2 regions of the Cryobacterium sp. 10C3 genome follow, and region 2 is predicted to be linked to the other one. Evidence: predicted binding sites of a transcription regulator. Region 2 holds the regulator's gene; the other holds the start of a gene.
The links. Region 2 encodes LexA, which represses DNA repair genes until DNA is damaged. Its sites were predicted from a motif close to TCGAACANNTGTTCGA; they were not measured.

Region 1 (10,139 bases), 1.7 Mb from region 2:
GCCGACGACGCGGCCGCGAACGCCGAAGAACGCGCCGGACGAGACGGCATTGTTCGTGCCGGTGCGCGGGCCGAAAAGGCCCATCGGCATGAGGAAGACGGTGCCGACGAGCACCCCGGCGACGGTGGCGAGCACGGCCTGCCAGAACGAGAGGCCGAGCACGATCGGGAAGGTGCCGAGCAGAACGGTCGCGAAGGTGTTGGCGCCACCGAACTGGATGCGGAGGAGGTCGACCCACGTCGATGTGCGGTCAGGGTGTGGAATGGTGTCGATCCCGTGGGTTTCGACCTCGGTGATCTTGGGGCGGGCATTGAGCACGGCGGTGCCGGAATCGCCGGCGCCAGTGTTGCTGCTGGTCATGGTGAACGCCTTGTCTTTCGTAGCGGGTGGGGTCTCCGACTGCGCAGAAGAAGTTGAGATGACATTACGTTCACTGGGAGAAAATTGATAGATATGCAAGAATTATTTACCATGACGAAACAATCGATTGTCGATCTCTCCGTCCCCGTCGGTGCGGGCACGCAGGTCTACCCGGGGGATCCGGTGCTCGAATTCTCCGTGCACAGCACCATCGAGCGAGACGGCTTCAATCTGCTCAACGTGTCCATGGGGTCCCAGACCGGCACCCACGTGGACGCCCCCTTCCACTTCAGCGAGACCGGCCTGAAGATCGACGAGATCCCGCTCGAGCGCTTCGTCGGACGCGGCGTCATCGTCGACGCCCGGGCCGCAGGGCCCCGCGGCCGCATCGGCTGGGAGTTCATCGAGCCGGTCGCCGACCAGGTGCGACCGGGCTCGATCATCCTCCTGCAAACCGGCTGGAGCGAGCACTACGGCACCGACCGGTATTTCGAGAACCCTTTTCTCGATGCGGATGCCTGCCGTCGCCTGATCGGGCTCGGCGTGCGAACGTTCGCGATCGACGCGATCAACATCGATGAAACCCCCGATGAGACCCATCCGGGTGAGGGATTCCCTGTGCATCACCTCATCGCAGACGTCGACGGCGTGATCGGGGAGAATCTGACGAATATCGCGGCAATCGACTTCCCTGCGCCGGTGATCTCGCTTCTTCCGATAGCTTTTGAAGCGGCAGATGGTGCTCCGGTGCGAGCGGTAGCGATTCGGCTCGAACCGTAGGGACGTTGAAATGGCACGTCAGATTCCGATTGGAGCGCGGCTCCGCGCAGCCCGGCAGGCCAAGAACCTGACCCTGGAGGCGGTCTCCACCGCGGCGGGAGTCACCTCGGGGTTTCTGAGCCGCATGGAACGCGACCAGGTGTCGCCCTCGGTTTCCTCCCTCGTCGCGATCTGCGATGTCGTCGGTCTCCGGGTGGGAGAACTCTTCGAGGCGCCGGCCACCCAGATCGTCCGTGCCGGTGAGGGGGCGCCGATCAACTTCGGGGGCCAGGGCGCCGAGGAGTTCCTGCTGACGCCGGGGGTGCAGACCCATATGCAGGTGATCCACTCCCGCATCCAGCCGGGGGTTCGGCGGGCCCGGACCTCTACGAACTGGAAAGCGAGGCGGAGTTCGTGCTCGTCCTGGCCGGTTCTCTCGAGCTGGTCATCGGCGAAGACGTCTTTCTCCTGGCCACGGGTGACGCGATGACATTCCGCGGCAGGGATCCGCATCGCTGGCGAAACCCCTCGCCGGCGGACGCCTGCGAAGTCATCTGGATGCTCGCCCCGGCGCCGTAGACGCACATCGCCGGCTCGCGTCCGCAGGCTTGCCCCGGCACCGCGCCTCAGCCGGGCAGGGGTTGCCTCAGCGCGCCGAGCCGGCTGCCGTGGCCGCAGGCACCTCGACGAGCCGGCCGGTCGTCACGTCGTAGATGTAGCCGTAGACCGGGATTCCCGCGGGAACGAGCGGATGCGCCTTGATGCGTCCGACGTCCTCCAGAACGCTCGACGCCTGGTCGGAGATCGTCAGCCAGTCGACGTACTTCGCCTCCGCCGAACCCGGGCCGGTGCCGACGTCGTAGAAGCCGGCCTCGCCGAGGGCGGCCGTCTCCAGGCTGTTGGCGAGCAGTCCACGGATGACTTCGTCGGTGAAGAATTCCATCCCGCAGTTGGTGTGGTGGATGACGAACCATTCCTTGGTGCCCAGGAGCTTGTAGGAGATGACGAGCGAGCGGATGGCGTCGTCGGAGGCACGCCCGCCGGCGTTGCGGATCACGTGCGCGTCGCCTTCGCTCAGACCCGCGTACTTGGCCGGATCGAGGCGCGCGTCCATGCAGGTGAGGATCGCGAAGCCCCTGGCCGGCGGCAGGGCGAGCTCTGACTTGTCGCCGAATGCTTCGGCGTATGCGCTGTTTGCGGACAGGACTTCTTCGAGAACGGTCATGGATGCGTCCTTCACGATGGGGGTAAGCCGCCTCGGCTGGCGGACTTTGTGAAAGCGTAGTCAGCGATGCCGGAGCGGAAAGCCTTTGTTGCGCATTGTTCCGGGGAAGTCGTCCACTTCGTTGTCGGGCGGTAGCTGACGTGCATATCGCAAGAACTCGCGCCTTGATCCTGGTCGCAGCTCACATATAAGTTCTCCGGCCATTTCAGCTGACCGGGAAGCTCGGAAGGCGTCGTCGGTTTGATTCCCGCTCCCGCCACACTGACCCGGACTCCGTCGGAAGTCCGAGTCATTCTTTGCCTGAGAGGGGGTCAGTAGGACCCGGCAGCTCCGGTCGGGATGGCGCCGGCGAGCAGCGCCGCGCTGCCGGAGACGCCGAGGCGGCTCGCGCCCGCTTCGATCATGGCGAGGGCGTCGTCGAAGCTGCGGACTCCGCCCGACGCCTTCACCTGGGCCCGGTCGCCCACTGTCTGCTTCATCAGGCGCACCGCATGCACAGTGGCCCCGCCGGCGGGGTGGAAGCCGGTGGAGGTCTTGACGAAGTCGGCGCCCGCGGCCACGGACGCTTCGCACACGGCGACGATCTCGGCGTCGGTCAGGGCCGCGGATTCGATGATGACCTTGAGCACCTTCGGTGCTGGGACACTGGCACGCACGGCGGCGATATCGGCCTGCACGTCGGCGAAACGGCCGGCCTTGGCCGCGCCGATGTCGATGACCATATCGATCTCGTCGGCGCCTTGCGCGATGGAGAGGGCGGCCTCGGCGGCCTTGATGGTGCTGTGGTGCTTGCCACTGGGGAAACCACAGACGACCGCGACCTTGAGGTCGGCCCCTTCCGGGATGGTGAGCGGCAGCATGGAGGGAGAGACACAGACAGAGTAGGTGCCGAGTTCTATGGCCTCGGCAACGAGGGCGGTGACGTCGGCGGTGGTGGCCTCCGGCTTGAGCAGGGTGTGGTCAATACAGCGGGCGATGCTGATGGTGTCGACGAGGGAGGTTGTCATGGGTGGGTCCTTAGCTGGTGACGAGTTCGGGGGAGATGTGCAGCGCGGTCGATGCGCTGAATTCCTCGATCGAGGCGACGCGACCGTCCAGGTCCAGTCGGCGAAACCAGGCATCACCCCGACCGGCTTCGATGGCGATGTGGGAGGTTCGGGAGATTCGGGAGCGGAGCGCTGTGCGCAGCACCGACCCTCTGAGCCTGTGATCTGCCCAGACATTCACTCTACGCTGGACGGCATGCGTTCAACCGGAGCCGTCGATACCGAGGTGGTTCTCCTCCGGCGCGGACGACGACTCGAATATGTCACCCTGGGCTGGAACGTCGTTGGGGTCGCCATCCTGGCCGTACTCGGCGTGACCGCATCGTCTGTCGCCCTGGTCGGATTCGGACTCGACAGCCTCATCGAGATCGGTGCCAGTACGGTCGTGCTCTGGGAACTGTCCGGCACGGGGAGACTCGTCAGCAGCGTGCGCTGCGGATGATCGGTGTCGCGTTCGTCGCGCTCGCCGCATACCTCTCCGTGCAATCGACCGTGGCCCTGGCGTCGAACCACCATGCGTCGCCGAGCGTCGCCGGAATCGTCTGGACGGGCATAACGGCCGCTGTCATGTTCGCACTGGCGTTCGGGAAGGCCCGGACCGGCCGCGCCCTCGGAAATCCCGTGCTCGTCACGGAAGGCCGAGTCACTCTGATCGACGGTGTGCTGGCCGTCGCCGTACTCGCGGGGTTGGTCCTCGACCTCGTCCTCGGCTGGTGGTGGGCCGATCCCCTCGCCGGCTATGTGATCGTCTACTACGCGGTCCGTGAAGCCATCCACATATTCCGGCCATGATCCCGTTCTTGTCGGTCGCCTGGTCACTCCCCGCATCGGCTGCTGTGGCTTTTGGGCCGTAGCGATAGCTGCGGCGGCCGGACAATGTAGCAGTCCGGTGAGGGGGACCCGCCGGTTCTAGAACGGTGTCGGGTCGTCGGGGTCGTCGGGTGTGGGGTCGAGGTTCCAGACGTCAACGATCGGGGCTGGCGGTTTCGGTGCGGGTTTCGGTTTCCGGGGTGGTCTCATGTCGGCGGAGGGTTCGACGATGTAGCTGTACCCGGCCGGGGAGGTCCATTCGATGCGGCCGTCGCCGAGGTGCCTCGGCGACCACCGGGTGTAGCTCTTCACCGCGTGGTGATACGGGCAGAGGTGGGCGAGGTTCATCGCGTCGGTCTCCCCGCCGTGCTGCCACTCCACACTGTGGTCGAGGTCTGATCGTTTGGCGGAGCGCCGGCAGCCCGGGAAGGTGCAGGTTTCATCCCGCACCTCCAGCCATTTCTTGAGCGCGGCGGGTGGTTTGTAGGTGTCGCGTCCCATGGAGAGCACGACGCCGGTTTCCGGGTGGGTGAGGAGCCGGGTGAAGCTCGGCGCCCCGGCCGCGAGACGCCTCGCGGTGTCGGGTTCGATGGGTCCGTACCCGGACAGATACCCGGGTTCCTCGCTCTTCCCGAGCAGGGTCAGCACGGGGACGGTCACGTTGACCTGCGCGGCCACCCCGGCACCGAGTCCGTCCGGGGTGACCCCGCCGATCAGGACGTCGGTGAGCACATCGGCCGCGATCTGGGTCAAGGTGCGGACCTCGTCCGGGCCCTGCAGGGTCAGGGCGAGGTCGAGGGTGCGGTGGTAGGCGGCCTGCACCTTCTCGGCATCCCCGGTCAGGTACAGCGACGCCATGCCGTCGTTGAGGGCCTGGAACACCACGTGCCGGTCCTCGACGCTTTTCTGGTGCCTCGCGGTGATGGTTTCCGGGTGGGTGCGTTCCCGCACCCTTCGGGCCCGGTCGGCGAGCTTCGCCACGGTCAGCACTTCCGCGTCGGGCACGAGGACCTCCTCGAACACGGCCCGGGCCCGGGCGGCCGCTTCCGGGTCATCATCGACCCGGATGCCCCAGGCCTGCTCCATGATCACCTGGGCGTGCCGGTAGCTGATCGCCCCGGAGGCCAGGGCCTCCCGGGTCACGGGGAGGTCTTCGGCGAGGGTGCGGCTGGCTTCGATCAGGGTCTCCGCCGTCCGGCGCGGGAGCCGCAGCAGAGCGCTGACCTCGCACGTGAACTCCTCTTTCGTGGCTTCTTCCGGAGACCACGGCGGGCGCAGGCCGCCCGCCCGCACTGCGGCGTCCGCCCGGGCCCGGCCGACATCGGCGAGCACCCGTTGGGCGGTGTAGACCGCGGCGGCCCGGCGAGCGGTGGCCTGATTGATTTCCCGGTCCGCGTCCCGGATCGCGTCATAGAAATCGGCGAGGGCGGCTCCACAAGGCTCAGATGCCGGGGGTTCAGGTACGAGTCGGGAGGGGTCCCGGGCGGGGGTTCCGCCGTGCTTTCCGAACGAATGGTTGAGGGTTCTTCAGCTGTCATACCGGTCACTCTACGGAGGACCACCGACATTCCACCGGCATCCGCACGCCCGCAAATCACCTGTGGATAACCCGGTCAGAAGCACTTTGTTGAGGAGTGGCCGTCTCGGAAACCGGTAGTCTCGCCGACGTCGCGAGTGTGGTCGCCCATGCGTCTGAGAGACTGTGCGGATGAATACTTCATCACCGGAGAACGGCTCGAGGGCGGGTGCCCTCGCCAACCGGGGAGTCCAGGCGGCGCTGGTGTCCGCGGTGCTGTTCGGTGCCGGGACACCGCTCGCCAAGATCCTCCTCGGCGAGGTCAGTCCGTGGATGCTGGCCGGCCTGCTGTACTGCGGCTCCGGGATCGGCCTCGGCCTGATCCGGGTCGTTCGCCGGTCGCCCCGGGTGCGGCTCAGCCGCGCCGAGTGGGTGCCGCTGACGGGTGCGATCCTGTTCGGCGGGATCTTCGGCCCTGTGCTCCTGATGCTCGGCCTCTCGAACATGCCGGCCTCGGGCGCATCGCTGCTGCTGAACGCCGAAGGCGTCTTCACCGCACTCCTGGCCTGGTTCGTCTTCAAAGAGAATTTCGACCGGCGCATCGCCCTCGGAATGCTCGCGATCGTTGCCGGGGCCGTCATCCTGAGCGCTCCCGGCGGGGCGAACTTCGGAAGCGCCTGGCCGTCCCTCGCCATCCTCGGCGCGTGCCTCTGCTGGGGCCTCGACAACAACCTCACCCGAAAGATCGCACTGACGGATGCGACGTGGCTCGCCGCCGTCAAGGGTTCCGTCGCCGGCCCGGTCAACCTGGCGCTCGCCTTCCTCCTCGGTGCGCACCTCCCGGCAGCTGGAAACATCGCTGCGGCCCTCGTCGTGGGGTTCTTCGCCTACGGCATCAGCCTGGTTCTCTTCATCGTCGCAATGCGCCATGTGGGTACGGCGCGGGCCGGGGCGTACTTCTCGATCGCGCCATTCTTCGGCGCGGTGCTGGCCATCATTCTCGGTGACGCCGTGACGTGGCCTCTCGTCATCGCCGGCTTCCTGATGGCTGTCGGGATCTGGCTTCACCTCACCGAGCGCCACGAGCACGAGCACACGCACGAACCGATCACGCACGACCACTGGCACACTCACGATGAGCATCACCAGCACGACCATGCCGAGCCGGTCTCGCCGGGAACCTGGCACAAGCACGAACACACGCACCAAGCCATCACCCACACGCACGAGCACTACCCGGACATGCACCACCGGCACGAGCACTGAGCCTGACAGATTCCGATTCGGCCGTTTCTGCGGTCCCCCTCGCCGCGCTGAGCGTACCGTGAGGAGGGAGGGACCGTCGCGGCTTCGCCGAAGAAGCTGCACCCTTGACAACGATGTTGGCGGATCCACTCAACCAAGGAGGATACCGCTACGTCAATCCTGACTGTCCCAACGATTAAGACTGCACCACCAGCATCCGCTGCACCCGCCTCTCCGGCGCCGCCCCGCGCATCCGTTCGATATCGCCGCCTGTTCGAACCGACGAACCTCGGGTCGATGGAGCTCAAGAACCGATTCGCGATGGCGCCGATGGGGCCCCTCGGTTTCTCCGATGCGGAGGGCGGCTGGAATTCGCGCGGCATCGAGTACTACGTCGCGCGAGCCCGCGGCGGCGTCGGGCTCATCATCACGGGAATCACGCCCGTCACCAACCCGGCGGAGAAGTTTCCGAACGGCAGCGTGCCGATGCCGATGCGGAATCCCGGTGCGTTCCTCCGCACCAGCCGTGAACTCGTCGAGCGGGTGCACGCCTACGACGCCAAAATCATGCTGCAACTCGGCGCCGGCTTCGGTCGGGTCATCATGACCGCCTTCCTCCAGGGCGGCGCGCAGCCGGTCGCGCCGTCGCCGATCAAGCATCGGTGGTCAGAGGCCATCTGCCGCGAGATGACGGTCGAGGAGATCCACGCGACGGTGCGGAGCATGGGCGATTCCGCGATTCCGCGGTGCTCGCCCAGCGCGCCGGGTTCGACGGCGTGCAGATCCATGCCGTGCACGAGGGGTACCTCCTCGACCAGTTCGCGACCTCCTTCTATAACCAGCGCACGGATGCGTACGGCGGAAGCCTCGACAACCGGTTGCGCTTCGCCCGCGAGATCGTCGACGAAATCAAGGAACGCTGCGGCGCCGACTACCCGGTCACGCTGCGATTCAGCCCCAAGTCGTTCGTGAAGGACTGGCGAGAGGGCGGCCTTCCCGGGGAGGACTTCGTCGAGAAGGGTCGCGACCTCCCGGAAGGTCTCGAGGCCGCGCGCCTCTTCGAGGAGTACGGATATGACGCCCTCGACATCGACGTGGGCACCTACGACTCCTGGTTCTGGAACCACCCGCCGATGTACCAGAAGAAGGGCCTCTACGTGCCCTTCGCCAAGGCGGTCAGCGATGCGGTCGGCATCACGGTCATCTGCGCCGGCCGGATGGACGACCCGGACGTCGCGCTCGCCGCGGTCGAGGACGGCGCGACGGACCTCGTCTCGCTCGGCCGCCCACTTCTGGCCGACGCCGACTACGTCAACAAGCTGCACAGCGGGCACCAGAACCTGATCCGCCCGTGCCTCTCCTGCCAGGAGGGGTGCATGGGCCGGATCGAAGCGTTCGCCGCCATCAACTGCGCGGTCAACCCCCAGTGCGGACGCGAAGCCGAATGGCGCCTGTACCCGGCGCTCCGGGCCAAGAACGTGATGATCGTCGGCGGCGGGGTCGCCGGCTGCGAGGCGGCCAGGGTGCTCGCGTTGCGCGGGCACGTGCCCGTCATCTATGAGGCCTCCGCTGCCCTCGGCGGAAACCTGATTCCGGGAGGTGTCCCCGATTTCAAGGAGGACGACCTCGCGCTGATCCGCTGGTACGAGGCCACGCTCGCCGAGCTCGGAGTCGAGGTGCACCTGAATGCGCCGGTCGACGAGACGATGATCGAGGCATCCGCCGCGGACGAGATCATCGTCGCCACCGGTTCGGTGCCACGGCTCTTCGCGCTGCCGGGCGGCGTGCCGGTGTTCTCGGCCGCCGACGTGCTCGAGGGCGTCTCGGACCCGGGCGCGACAACCGTGATCGTCGGAGGCGGCCTCGTCGGGTGCGAGCTCGCCCTGCACCTCGCCGACCACGGGGTGAACGTCACGATCGTCGAGCAGGCCGAGGACATCCTCGACGTGTCCGGGCCGCTGTGCGAGGCGAACCACATGATGCTGCACGAACTCATTCCGTTCAAGGGCATCGCGACGGTGACGTCGGCCACGGTGCTGCGTGCGACACCGCAGGGCGTCGTCGTGGTCGTCGGCGGCATCGAGCGGGAGATCGCGAGCGAATCGGTGATCCTCTCGGTCGGCTACGCCTCGAACAACACGCTGTACCGGAGCATTCTCGATTCCGGCAAGGAGATCCACCTCCTCGGCGATGCCCGCAGGGTGTCGAACATCATGTACGGGATCTGGGACGCCTTCGAAGTCGCCTCCGGCCTGTAGGCGGCGACCTTCGCGCACCGAGCGCGGGTGTTGCGCCGTTCCGCTGGTGGTGCGCCACCCGCGTTGCGGCGGAGCACCCGCGCTCGGTGCGTCCGGCACGCCCGCGGCACTGTCCTAGCCATTCCTGTGGAACACTAGTATGGTAGTAGTCAAAGCAACCAGGGACCATCCGTCTCGGGACGAGCTCCATCCCCAGGAAGGTGGCGACAATGACCGTCGCACACGCACCAGCACAACCCAAAGCACACGCCGGCACGTACAAGCTCGTCCCGGAGAATAAGGGCAAGACGCTCGAGCAGATCCAGGTCGAACTGACAACGGCGGGAGCCAAGAACTGATGCTGATGCTCACGACCGAAACCATGCAGAACCTCGCCGCGTTCGAATCGGCCGGTATCACCGTGCCGCACTTCGACCGCGCCGCGGTCACGCGAGCCACCACGGCGAACCCGGCCTGGATCCACTTCGGCGGCGGGAACCTGTTCCGCTGCCTGCACGCCTCGCTGCAGCAGCGACTGCTCAACGCCGGTGAGAGCGAGACCGGAATCGTCGTCGTCGACACCTACGACGACGAACTGATCGAGACGATCTACCAGGGTCGCGACAACCTCTCTTGACCGTCGTGATGAAGGCGAACGGGGACATCGAAAAGGAACTGATCGCGAGCATCACCGAGAGCCAGTACCTCGCGGAGTCGAACCCGGCCGGCACCGCGCGGGTCAGGGCGATCTTCGCGAACCCGAGCCTGCAGCTCGCCACGGTCACGATCACCGAGAAGGGCTACAACCTGAAGGGCCCGGACGGCGAACTTTCCGGGCTCGTGCTGGGGGACATCGAGGCGGGCCCGGACCACGCGCGGCACACCATGGCGCACCTGGCCTCGCTTCTCCTCGAGCGCTACCGGGCCGGCGCGACCCCGAT
Region 2 (10,139 bases):
CCGTACTGGAGGTGCTCGACGGCTGCGGCCTGCTCGGCGCGCCGGCTCCGGTCCGGACACCGACGGCACTGCCCACGATCGTGTAACCCGGCCTGGCGCCCCGCCCCGCCCCGGTCGCCAGCGCCGCTCCCGCTCCACCGAACGCCGTACGGGCGCCTCGGATTTCCGTCGCGCCCGAAAGCACCCTGCACGCCGCGGCATCCGCCCCACACACCACCCGCCAGCATCCGCTGCACCGCCCAACCGCAAAGGAAACGTTATGACCAGCACTGCCCCGTTCCCCGCAGGCACGATCCTCGGCTATCCGCGCATCGGCCCGCGCCGAGAACTCAAGAAGGCCGTCGAATCCTTCTGGGCCGGCACATCGAGCGCCGTCGAACTCGAGGCCGCCGCGGCCGGACTCCGTCAGGCCACCCGCGACCGCCTCGCCGCCCTCGGCCTCGGCCGCACCGACTCCGCCATCCCGGAGTCGTTCTCCTACTACGACCAGATGCTCGACGCGCTCTGCACGGTCGGCGCCGTGCCCGCCCGCTTCGCCGGACTCGTCGACGCCGACGGGCACATCGACCTCGCCGGATACTTCACCCTCGCCCGCGGCGAGGGGGACAGCCTCCCGCTCGAGATGACCAAGTGGTTCGACTCGAACTACCACTACCTCGTGCCCGAGATCGGGCCGGAAACGGAGTTCTCCCTCTCGAGCGACCGGATCGTGCGCGAATTCGAGGAGGCACGCGCCGCCGGCTTCCTGACCCGGCCCGTCATCGTCGGCCCGGTCACGTTCCTGCTGCTCAGCAAGCCGAGCGACGAAGCCCCTGCGGGCTTCGAGCCCCTCGACCGGCTCGATGACCTCATTCCGGTGTACGCGACCCTGCTGCAGCGCCTCGCCGACGCCGGTGCCGAGTGGGTGCAGCTCGACGAACCCGGCCTCGTCAGCGAGAGCATCCACGTGCCCCGCGCCGAGACCCTCAGCGCCGTGCAGTGGGCGTACGGGACCCTCGGGCACCTCGCCCAGCGTCCGGCGATCTTCGTCGCTGCCCCCTACGGCAGCCTCGACGACGCCCTGCCCGTGCTCGCCGGCGCACCGATCGAGGCCATCGGCCTTGATCTCGTCCGCGGCACGCTCCCCGAGACCGCCCCAGGGCTGGACGGGAAGACCCTCGTCGCCGGTGTCATCGACGGGCACAACATCTGGCGCGGTGACCTGGCGGATGCCTTCGCTCAGGTCACCGGGGCCGGCGCACTGTCGCCGCGGATCGCCGTCTCGACCTCGACGAGCCTCCAGCACGTCCCGCACACCGTCGCGGACGAGACCGCGCTCGGCGCCGAACTCGTGAGCTGGCTCGCATTCGCCGACGAGAAAGTCGGCCAGGTTGTGACCCTCGCCCGCGGCCTGGCCGACGGACGGGAGGCCATCAGCGCCGAACTGGACGCTGCGACCGGCGCACTCGCCTCCCGCAGCGCCGCCCCCGGCGTCCGCGACGGTGCCGTGAGGGCCCGTGCCGCGGAGCTCACCGACGCCTCGTACAGCCGAGGGGTTTACGCCGACAGGCTCGCCGCCCAGGAGGCCGCACTCGCGCTGCCCTTCCTGCCGACGACGACCATCGGCTCCTTCCCGCAGACCGGGGAGATCCGCCGTGCCCGCGCCCGTTTCCTCACCGGAGTGCTCAGCGACGCCGAATACCGCGACCTGATGCGCGCGGAGATCGCCAGGGTCGTCGCCCTGCAGGAGGAGATCGGCCTCGACGTGCTCGTGCACGGCGAACCCGAGCGCAACGACATGGTGCAGTACTTCGCCGAGAACCTCGACGGCTTCGCGGTCACCGAGAACGGCTGGGTCCAGTCCTACGGCAGCCGCTGCACCCGCCCGTCCATCCTGTGGGGCGATGTCTCCCGCCCGAAGCCGATCACCGTCGACTGGTCGACCTACACGCAGGGGCTGACGGCGAAGCCGGTCAAGGGCATGCTGACCGGCCCGGTCACCATCCTCGCCTGGTCCTTCGTGCGCGACGACGAGCCCCTCGGCGAGACGGCGCGCCAGGTCGCCCTCGCCCTCCGCGACGAGATCGCCGACCTCGAGGCCGCCGGAATCGGCATCATCCAGGTCGACGAGCCGGCCCTGCGCGAACTGCTTCCGCTCAAGAAGGCCGGCCACGCAGACTACCTCGACTGGTCCGTCGGCTCGTTCCGGCTCGCGACCGCCGGGGTGCGGGACGCCACCCAGATCCACACCCACCTCTGCTACTCCGAGTTCGGTGTCGTGCTCGAGGCGATCCGCGCTCTCGACGCCGACGTGACGAGCATCGAGGCGGCCCGCTCCCGGATGGAGGTCGTGACGGACATTCAGGCCAATGGCTTCGACCACGGCATCGGCCCGGGCGTCTACGACATCCACTCACCGCGGGTGCCGGGCGTTGCCGAGCTGACGGAGCTGCTCGACCGTGCCGTCGCCGCCATCCCGGCCGGTCAGGTCTGGGTGAACCCGGATTGCGGGCTCAAGACCCGCGGCTACGCGGAGACGGTCGAGTCTCTCGGAAACATGATCGAGGCGACCCGCATCGTGCGCGCCCGCCTCGCCGCAGGCGTGCCCGCCCTCGCCTGATCCTCCTCGCGGCGAACACCCGCCGCGCGCGACGCGCCGTTTGCGCCGCTTCGCGCCAGGCTTGCCTGGCGCGAAGCGGCGCAGTTGGCGCGCACGGGGGATCTACAGGGAGCTACAGGGAACGCAGGACGGCGACGATCTTGCCGAGGATCTCGGCGTGGTCACCGAGGATCGGCTCGAAGTTGGTGTTCCTCGGCAGCAGCCAGGTGTGGCCGTCACGCTGCCGGAAGACCTTCACCGTCGCCTCGCCATCGAGCATCGCGGCGACGATCTCGCCGTTCTCCGCGGTCTTCTGCTGGCGGACGACGACCCAGTCGCCGTCCATGATCGCGGCGTCGATCATCGATTCGCCGACGACCTTGAGCATGAACAGCTCGCCCTTGCCGACGAGCTGGCGCGGGAGCGGGAAGATCTCGTCGACCTGCTGGTCGGCCATGATCGGAACACCGGCCGCGATCCGCCCGACGAGCGGCACCATTGCCGCGTCGCCCACCGGGGTACCCTGCTGGAAGTTCTCGGCGGCGCCGGCCGCGGTGTCCTCCGGCGACTGCGGCAGCTCGATCAGGACCTCGAGCGCCCGGGGCCGGTTCGGGTCCCTGCGCAGGTAGCCGCTCAGCTGGAGCTGGTTGAGCTGGTGGGTGACGCTCGACAGCGACGACAGGCCCACGGCGTCACCGATCTCCCGCATGCTCGGCGGATAGCCGCGCTGGCCGACAGAGCGCTGGATCACGTCCATGATCGCGCGCTGCTTGTCGCTGAGGCTCTTCCTCCGACGTGTTCCGCCGCGCTCGGGGGAACTGCCGGCGAACGGGGTCACGCTGTCCGGGGTCACGCTGTCCTGGGTCACGATGTCGCTCCTGTCGGTGGCGGTGGACGGTGGCGGGCGGTCGCCCCGGTGGATGCCGTGAGGCGACCGTATCCGAATGTCAGTGGTCGCTGGTTGAGTTCACACCAGTCAATCGAAACTGTAACCAGCCTGGGGCGAAGTGCAGACATTCATTCGAGTGTGTCGTGTACTTCACCCCAATAATAACCGGAGAAAGTCTTGATTGTTCGAACAATCGAATATATATTCGGAACATAGCTTCGTATCCGGCTCTCCCGGCCGAGAGCCGGATACGAATACACAGGAGGCAGACATGAGCACAACAATCGAGCTGGTCCCGGGGGCGCACACCCGGCTGCGCATCACCCGGCGCGGTCGTGCCGTGCTGACCGCGATCGCCGGCGTCCCCCTCGTCGTCGGCGCGCTTGCCCTCGCCCTCAACGGCGGCCTCGCCGCCGCAGACGGCAGCACCTTGAGCGGCAGCGGCATGAGCGCCGACGCGGGTGGAAGTGCGACGACCTTCGACTACGTCACGATCCAGTCGGGCCAGTCGTTGTGGCAGCTTGCCGAGCGCATCGCCCCTTCTGCCGATCCGCGCGAGGTCATCGCCGAGATCGTCAACCTGAACCAGCTGCCCTCCGAGAGCGTGCAGCCGGGCCAGCGCTTGGCTCTCCCTGCCGAATACTGAGCAAGCCGGATACTGAGCAAGCCGGACAGTGAGCAAGCCGGATACTGAACCACCGGAGTACTGAGCAAGCCAAATACTGAACCACGGGCAATATGACCCGCCGGTGCTGAGGCCCATCGGTAACATGGGGGGAGTGACCAGTCTCAACGACCTGCCTCTCCGCGACAATCTTCGCGGGCTCACTCCCTATGGGGCGCCGCAGCTGCACGTGCCGGTCGCGCTCAACGTGAATGAGAACACCCACGGCATCCCCGAGGACGTGGCCGTCGACATCGCCGCAGCACTGGCCGCCGCTATCCGGGGGATCAACCGGTACCCGGACCGGGAATTCACGGAACTGCGCGAGGCGATGGCCCGCTACCTCGGACACGGTCTCACCCGTCAGAACATCTGGGCGGCCAACGGCTCCAACGAGGTTCTCCAGCAGGTGCTGCAGGCCTTCGGCGGGCCGGGACGCACCCTCCTCGGTTTCGCCCCCACCTATTCGATGTACCCGTTGCTCGCCTCGGGAACCGGAACCCGCTGGGTCGCCGGTGACCGCGACGCCGACTTCGAACTCACCCCGGAACGCGCCGTCGACTGGGTCAACCGGGTCAATCCCGACCTCGTCTTCCTGTGCTCCCCGAACAACCCGACCGGCACCCCGCTCTCTCTCGACGTGATCGCCGCCGTCTACGACGCCTGTGACGGCATCGTGGTCGTCGACGAGGCCTACGCCGAATTCGCTCCGGTGGGAACGGCATCCGCTCTCACCCTGCTGCCCGGCAGGGAACGCCTGCTGGTCTCCCGCACGATGAGCAAGGCCTTCGCATTCGCCGGGGCCCGGGTGGGCTACCTCGCCGCCGACCCGGCCGTGACGGATGCGCTGCGGCTCGTGCGCCTGCCGTACCACCTCTCCGCGCTGACCCAGGCCGCGGCCGTCGCCGCTTTCGCGCACACGCCGGAGATGCTGCGCATGGTCGACGACATCCGCGGCCAGCGCGACCGCCTCGTCACCGAGCTGCACCGGCTGGGCTACCGCCCCTTGCGGAGCTGGAGCAATTTCGTGCTGTTCGGCGGGGTCTCCGACCCGCGCGGAACCTTCGAGGCGCTGCTCGCCGAGGGCATCCTCGTGCGCGACGTCGGGATCCCCGGCCACCTGCGGGTCACGGCCGGCACCGAGCGCGAGACGAGCGTATTCCTCGACGCCCTCGAAGCACTGGGCCACGCGTAACCGCCCGGGCCAATAAACTAGCCGCATGAGCTCACAGTCACCGGCCGCACAGTCATCGACCGCACAGGCCCGCATCGCGCACCTGCAGCGGGAGACGAGCGAGTCGAGCATCGACCTGACGATCAACCTCGACGGCACCGGCGTCTCCGACATCCACACCTCGGTGCCGTTCTACGACCACATGCTCACCGCGTTCGCCAAGCACTCGCTGACCGACCTCACCGTGCGCGCGTCGGGGGACATCGAGATCGACGTGCACCACACCGTCGAAGACGTCGCCATCGTGCTCGGACTCGCCATCCGGCAGGCGCTCGGAGACAAGTCCGGCATCTCCCGCTACGGCGACGCGCTCGTGCCCCTCGACGACGCCCTCGCCCAGGCTGTCGTCGACATCTCCGGCCGCCCGTACCTCGTGCACACCGGGGAGCCTGCCGGCTTCGAGTTCCACCTCATCGGCGGACACTTCACCGGCTCGATGGTGCGCCACGTCTTCGAGGCGATCGCATTCAACGCGGCCCTCACCGTGCACGTCACCGTGCTCGGCGGCCGTGACCCGCACCACATCGCCGAGGCCGAATTCAAGGCCTTCGCCCGCGCCTTCCGTCAGGCCAAGGCCTACGACCCGCTCGTCTCCGGCATCCCCTCGACCAAGGGCGCCCTGTGACGAGCGTCGTCGTCTTCGACTACGGCACCGGCAACGTGCACTCGGCCGTCAAAGCCCTCGAACTCGCCGGCGCCGACGTGACCCTGACGAGCGACCGCCGCACCGCCCTCGAGGCTTCCGGCCTCGTCGTGCCCGGCGTCGGAGCGTTCAGCGCCGTGATGAGCGCCCTCACCGCCGTGCGCGGCGACGAGATCGTCGACCGCCGCATCGCCGGGGGACGGCCGGTGCTCGGCATCTGCGTCGGCATGCAGGTCCTGTTCGAGCACGGCGTCGAACGCGGCTCGGACACCGAGGGACTCGGCGAATGGCCCGGCACCGTCGCCCAGTTGCCCGCCAAGATCCTGCCGCACATGGGCTGGAACACCGTCACCCCCGACCCGGACTCGCGCCTCTTCGCCGGCATCGAGGACGAGCGGTTCTACTTCGTGCACTCCTTCGCCGCCCAGGAGTGGACGCTCGAGGTCACGCCGCCGTTCCCGCGGCCCCGGCTCACCTGGGCGGAACACGGCGGACCGTTCCTCGCCGCTGTCGAGAACGGACCGCTCTCCGCGACCCAGTTCCACCCGGAGAAATCGGGCGAGGCCGGCATCCGCCTGCTGAAGAACTGGATCGGTACCCTGCGGGACTGACCGTCCCCTCTCGCTTTTGTTCGGCGGCCCGGCCGCACCCATCCCTGATCTGAGGACTACCGTGACTGAAACCACCCCCGCCTCGTCCTGCTCCCGGCTGTCGACGTCGCAGACGGCAAGGCCGTGCGCCTCACCCAGGGCGAGGCCGGGACCGAGACCAACTACGGCGACCCCGTCGACGCCGCCCTCGACTGGGCGAGGCAGGGCGCCGAGTGGATCCACCTCGTCGATCTCGACGCGGCCTTCGGGCGCGGCACGAACACCGACGTGATCAGCCGGGTCATCCGCGAGGTCTCCGGAGTCAAGATCGAACTGTCCGGCGGGATCCGCGACGACGCCTCCCTGCAGGCGGCGCTCGGCGCGGGCGTCAGCCGGATCAACCTCGGCACGGCGGCCCTGGAGAACCCGGACTGGGCTGCCCGCGTGATCGCCGAACACGGTGACCAGGTCGCCGTCGGCCTGGACGTGCGCGGCACGACCCTTGCCGCCCGCGGTTGGACGAAGGAAGGCGGCGACCTCTGGGAGGTGCTCGCCCGCCTCGAGGAAGCGGGCTGCTCCCGTTACGTCGTGACCGACGTCACCAAGGACGGTACTCTGCAGGGTCCGAACCTCGACCTGCTCCGGCAGGTGCTCGCGCACACCGACCGTCCCGTCGTCGCCTCCGGCGGCATCTCGAGCCTGGCCGACCTCGTCGCCCTGCGCGAGCTGGTCCCGCTCGGACTCGAGGGCGCGATCGTGGGCAAGGCGCTCTACGCCGGCGCCTTCACCCTCGGTGAGGCCCTGGATGTCGCCGGCCGTTAATCTCGGATCGACCGGCCTCCCCGGGGGCCCAGAAGGCCAGGGAGGCCCCGGTCGCGCCGGCGTCCCTGCCGACTCCGCCGGGCAGCCCTGGGCCGGCCGTGCCTTCGAAGCCAACGACCACGCCGACGACGACGGATCGGCCCCGCTCGACCTCCTCGCCGCCCTCGCCCGCTACCGCGACAGGGAGTCCGGGGAGGAGGCCGTCGTCGACGCGATCCGCTCGTCCCGGCTGCTGATCCCGCTCGTGACGGCGCTCGGCGACTCCGGGCACACCGACGCCGGTCTCCTCGTCGACAAGACCCAGGAACTCTCGGTCATCACGGTCGCCGGACCGGACGGTCGGAACGTGCTCCCGGTGTTCACCTCGGCCGAAGCCATGGCAGCGTGGAACAGTGCGGCGCGGCCGGTGCCGGCCGACGGCATCCGGATCGCCCTCGCCGCGGCACAGGAGAACACCGACCTCGTCGTGCTCGACCCGACCGCGCCGACCGAATATGTCGTGCGGAGGCCGGCCCTGTGGGCGATCGCGCAAGGCCAGCCCTGGACGCCGAGCTACGCGAGCCGCGCCGTCGCCGACGCCTTCGCGGCGTCGATCACGAGCGAGCTGAGCGTGCTCGGCGTCGCGCTCTCCGCCGGCGACCCGCTCGGCCGGCTCGCCGGGCCAGAGCTCGTGGTGCGCCTCGAGCTCGTCGACGGCCTGACCCGCGCCGAACTCGACGCGACGCTCGCCCGGCTCGCCGCGCGGTGGTCGGCGAGCGACACGATCGCCACCCAGGTCGATTCCCTGCGCGTGCAGCTCGCCGCGTCACGCTGACCGGGCCGGTCGCTGGGGCCGATTGTCAGGGGTGGGCGGGAAGATGGAGAGATGACCGAGGTCCTGCAGAGATTCTCGCCCGCCACCCGGGCCTGGTTCGGCCAGGCCTTCGCCGCGCCGACCGAGGCCCAGCTCGGCGCCTGGGACGCCATCTCCCGTGGCTCGCACGCGCTCGTCGTGGCCCCGACCGGCTCGGGCAAGACCCTCGCGGCCTTCCTGTGGGCCATCGACCGGCTGGCGACGCCGGCCCCTGAGTCTTCCGCGGCCACGGATGCCGCAGGGACGGTCGCCGCCCCGCTGCCGCGCACCCGGGTGCTCTACATCTCCCCGCTCAAAGCGCTCGGCGTCGACGTGGAACGGAACCTCCGCGCTCCGCTCGTCGGCATCACCCAGGCGGCGGCCCGGCTCGGCTTCCCTCCGGTCACGGTGACCGTCGGCGTGCGCTCGGGGGATACCCCGGCCGCCGACCGGCGCAGCCTCGTCAAGACGCCCCCCGACATCCTGATCACGACCCCCGAGTCGCTCTTCCTGATGCTCACCTCCGCCGCCCGTGACTCCCTGCGGGGTGTCGACACCGTCATCATCGACGAGTGCACGCCGTCGCGTCGAGCAAGCGCGGCGCCCACCTCGCCGTCTCTCTCGAACGCCTCGACGAGCTGCTCGCGCGGCCGGCGCAGCGGATCGGTCTCTCTGCGACCGTCCGCCCGGCCGCGGAGGTCGCCCGGTTCCTCGGCGGCGCCGCCCCCGTGCAGATCGTCAATCCTGCCGCGGGCAAGCGCTTCGACCTCCGCGTCGTCGTCCCCGTCGACGACATGACGCAGCTGGGCCCCGTTCCCGAACGGGAGGGGTCGACAGCGGCCGCCGCGCCGCAGGCCGGTTCGATCTGGCCGCACGTCGAAGAAGCCATTGTCGACGAGGTGCTCGCGCATTCCTCGTCCATCGTCTTCGCGAACTCGCGCCGCCTTGCCGAGCGACTGACCGCGCGCTTCAACGAGATCTACGCCGGGCGCCTGGCGGATGCCGCGGAGCAGGCCGCGGGCGAGCTCGCGCCGGTCGGGGCAGGGGTCGCACCGGCATCCGCTGCCGAGGGCGCTGCAGCGGGCGCAGCCGGTGCGGGCTCAGACGGTGCGGGCTCAGTCGGTGAAGGCTCAGCACGCGGTTCAGCGGGCCCTGTGCGGCCGCCGGCAGACCTGATGGGAGCGAGCGGCCAGAGCGCAGGGGCCGAGCCCCTGCTCGCCCGCGCGCACCACGGCTCGGTGAGCAAGGAACAGCGTTCGATGATCGAGGAGGACCTCAAGGCCGGGCGGCTGCGCTGCGTCGTCGCGACGTCGAGCCTCGAACTCGGCATCGACATGGGTGCCGTCGACCTCGTCGTGCAGGTCGAGTCTCCGCCCTCTGTCGCGAGCGGGCTGCAGCGGGTCGGCCGCGCCGGGCACCAGGTCGGCGAGATCTCCCGCGGCGTCATCTACCCCAAGCACCGTGCCGACCTCATCCACGCCGCCGTCGCCGCCGAGCGGATGGTCGCCGGACTGATCGAGTCGATCGCGGTGCCCTCGAACCCGCTCGACATTCTCGCCCAGCAGACCGTCGCGGCGGTGGCGCTCGAGCCGATCCAGGCCGAGGACTGGTTCGACATCGTGCGCCGCAGCGCCCCATTCCAGGGCCTGCCCCGCTCGGCATACGAGGCAACGCTCGACCTCCTGGCCGGGCGGTACCCCTCCGACCAGTTCGCCGAGCTCCGCCCCCGGATCGTCTGGGACCGCGACACCGGCCTGCTCACCGGGCGTCCCGGCGCGCAGCGCCTCGCCGTCACAAGCGGCGGCACCATTCCCGACCGCGGGCTTTTCGGCGTCTTCATGGTCGGCGGCGAGCAGACCACAGGGCGTCGTGTCGGCGAACTCGACG

Region 1: the regulator LexA is predicted to act here: its motif matches at 5,705-5,720, upstream of RGU41_RS18130 (HNH endonuclease signature motif containing protein).

What each region holds. Positions count from the first base shown of each region.
Region 1 is NZ_JAVIWF010000002.1:3,599,809-3,609,947, forward strand. Features, by position in the region: gene RGU41_RS18090 (cytosine permease) at 1-360, opposite strand, end outside; gene RGU41_RS18095 (cyclase family protein) at 472-1,140, shown strand; gene RGU41_RS18100 (helix-turn-helix transcriptional regulator) at 1,151-1,609, shown strand; gene RGU41_RS21095 (cupin domain-containing protein) at 1,534-1,698, shown strand; gene RGU41_RS18105 (carbonic anhydrase) at 1,766-2,344, opposite strand; gene deoC (deoxyribose-phosphate aldolase) at 2,656-3,351, opposite strand; gene RGU41_RS18115 (hypothetical protein) at 3,362-3,535, opposite strand; gene RGU41_RS18120 (hypothetical protein) at 3,587-3,832, shown strand; gene RGU41_RS18125 (cation transporter) at 3,829-4,182, shown strand; gene RGU41_RS18130 (HNH endonuclease signature motif containing protein) at 4,300-5,532, opposite strand; gene RGU41_RS18135 (DMT family transporter) at 5,909-6,982, shown strand; partial or broken gene RGU41_RS21100 (2-enoate reductase) at 7,292-7,621, shown strand; gene RGU41_RS18140 (FAD-dependent oxidoreductase) at 7,708-9,219, shown strand; gene RGU41_RS18145 (hypothetical protein) at 9,429-9,557, shown strand; gene RGU41_RS18150 (hypothetical protein) at 9,563-9,835, shown strand; gene RGU41_RS18155 (mannitol dehydrogenase family protein) at 9,844-10,139, shown strand, end outside.
Region 2 is NZ_JAVIWF010000002.1:1,885,184-1,895,322, reverse strand. Features, by position in the region: gene RGU41_RS09855 (methylenetetrahydrofolate reductase) at 1-86, shown strand, start outside; gene metE (5-methyltetrahydropteroyltriglutamate--homocysteine S-methyltransferase) at 260-2,599, shown strand; gene lexA (transcriptional repressor LexA) at 2,712-3,335, opposite strand; gene RGU41_RS09840 (LysM peptidoglycan-binding domain-containing protein) at 3,739-4,113, shown strand; gene RGU41_RS09835 (histidinol-phosphate transaminase) at 4,247-5,326, shown strand; gene hisB (imidazoleglycerol-phosphate dehydratase HisB) at 5,352-5,990, shown strand; gene hisH (imidazole glycerol phosphate synthase subunit HisH) at 5,987-6,619, shown strand; gene priA (bifunctional 1-(5-phosphoribosyl)-5-((5-phosphoribosylamino)methylideneamino)imidazole-4-carboxamide isomerase/phosphoribosylanthranilate isomerase PriA) at 6,743-7,420, shown strand; gene RGU41_RS09815 (SseB family protein) at 7,404-8,234, shown strand; partial or broken gene RGU41_RS09810 (DEAD/DEAH box helicase) at 8,286-10,139, shown strand, end outside.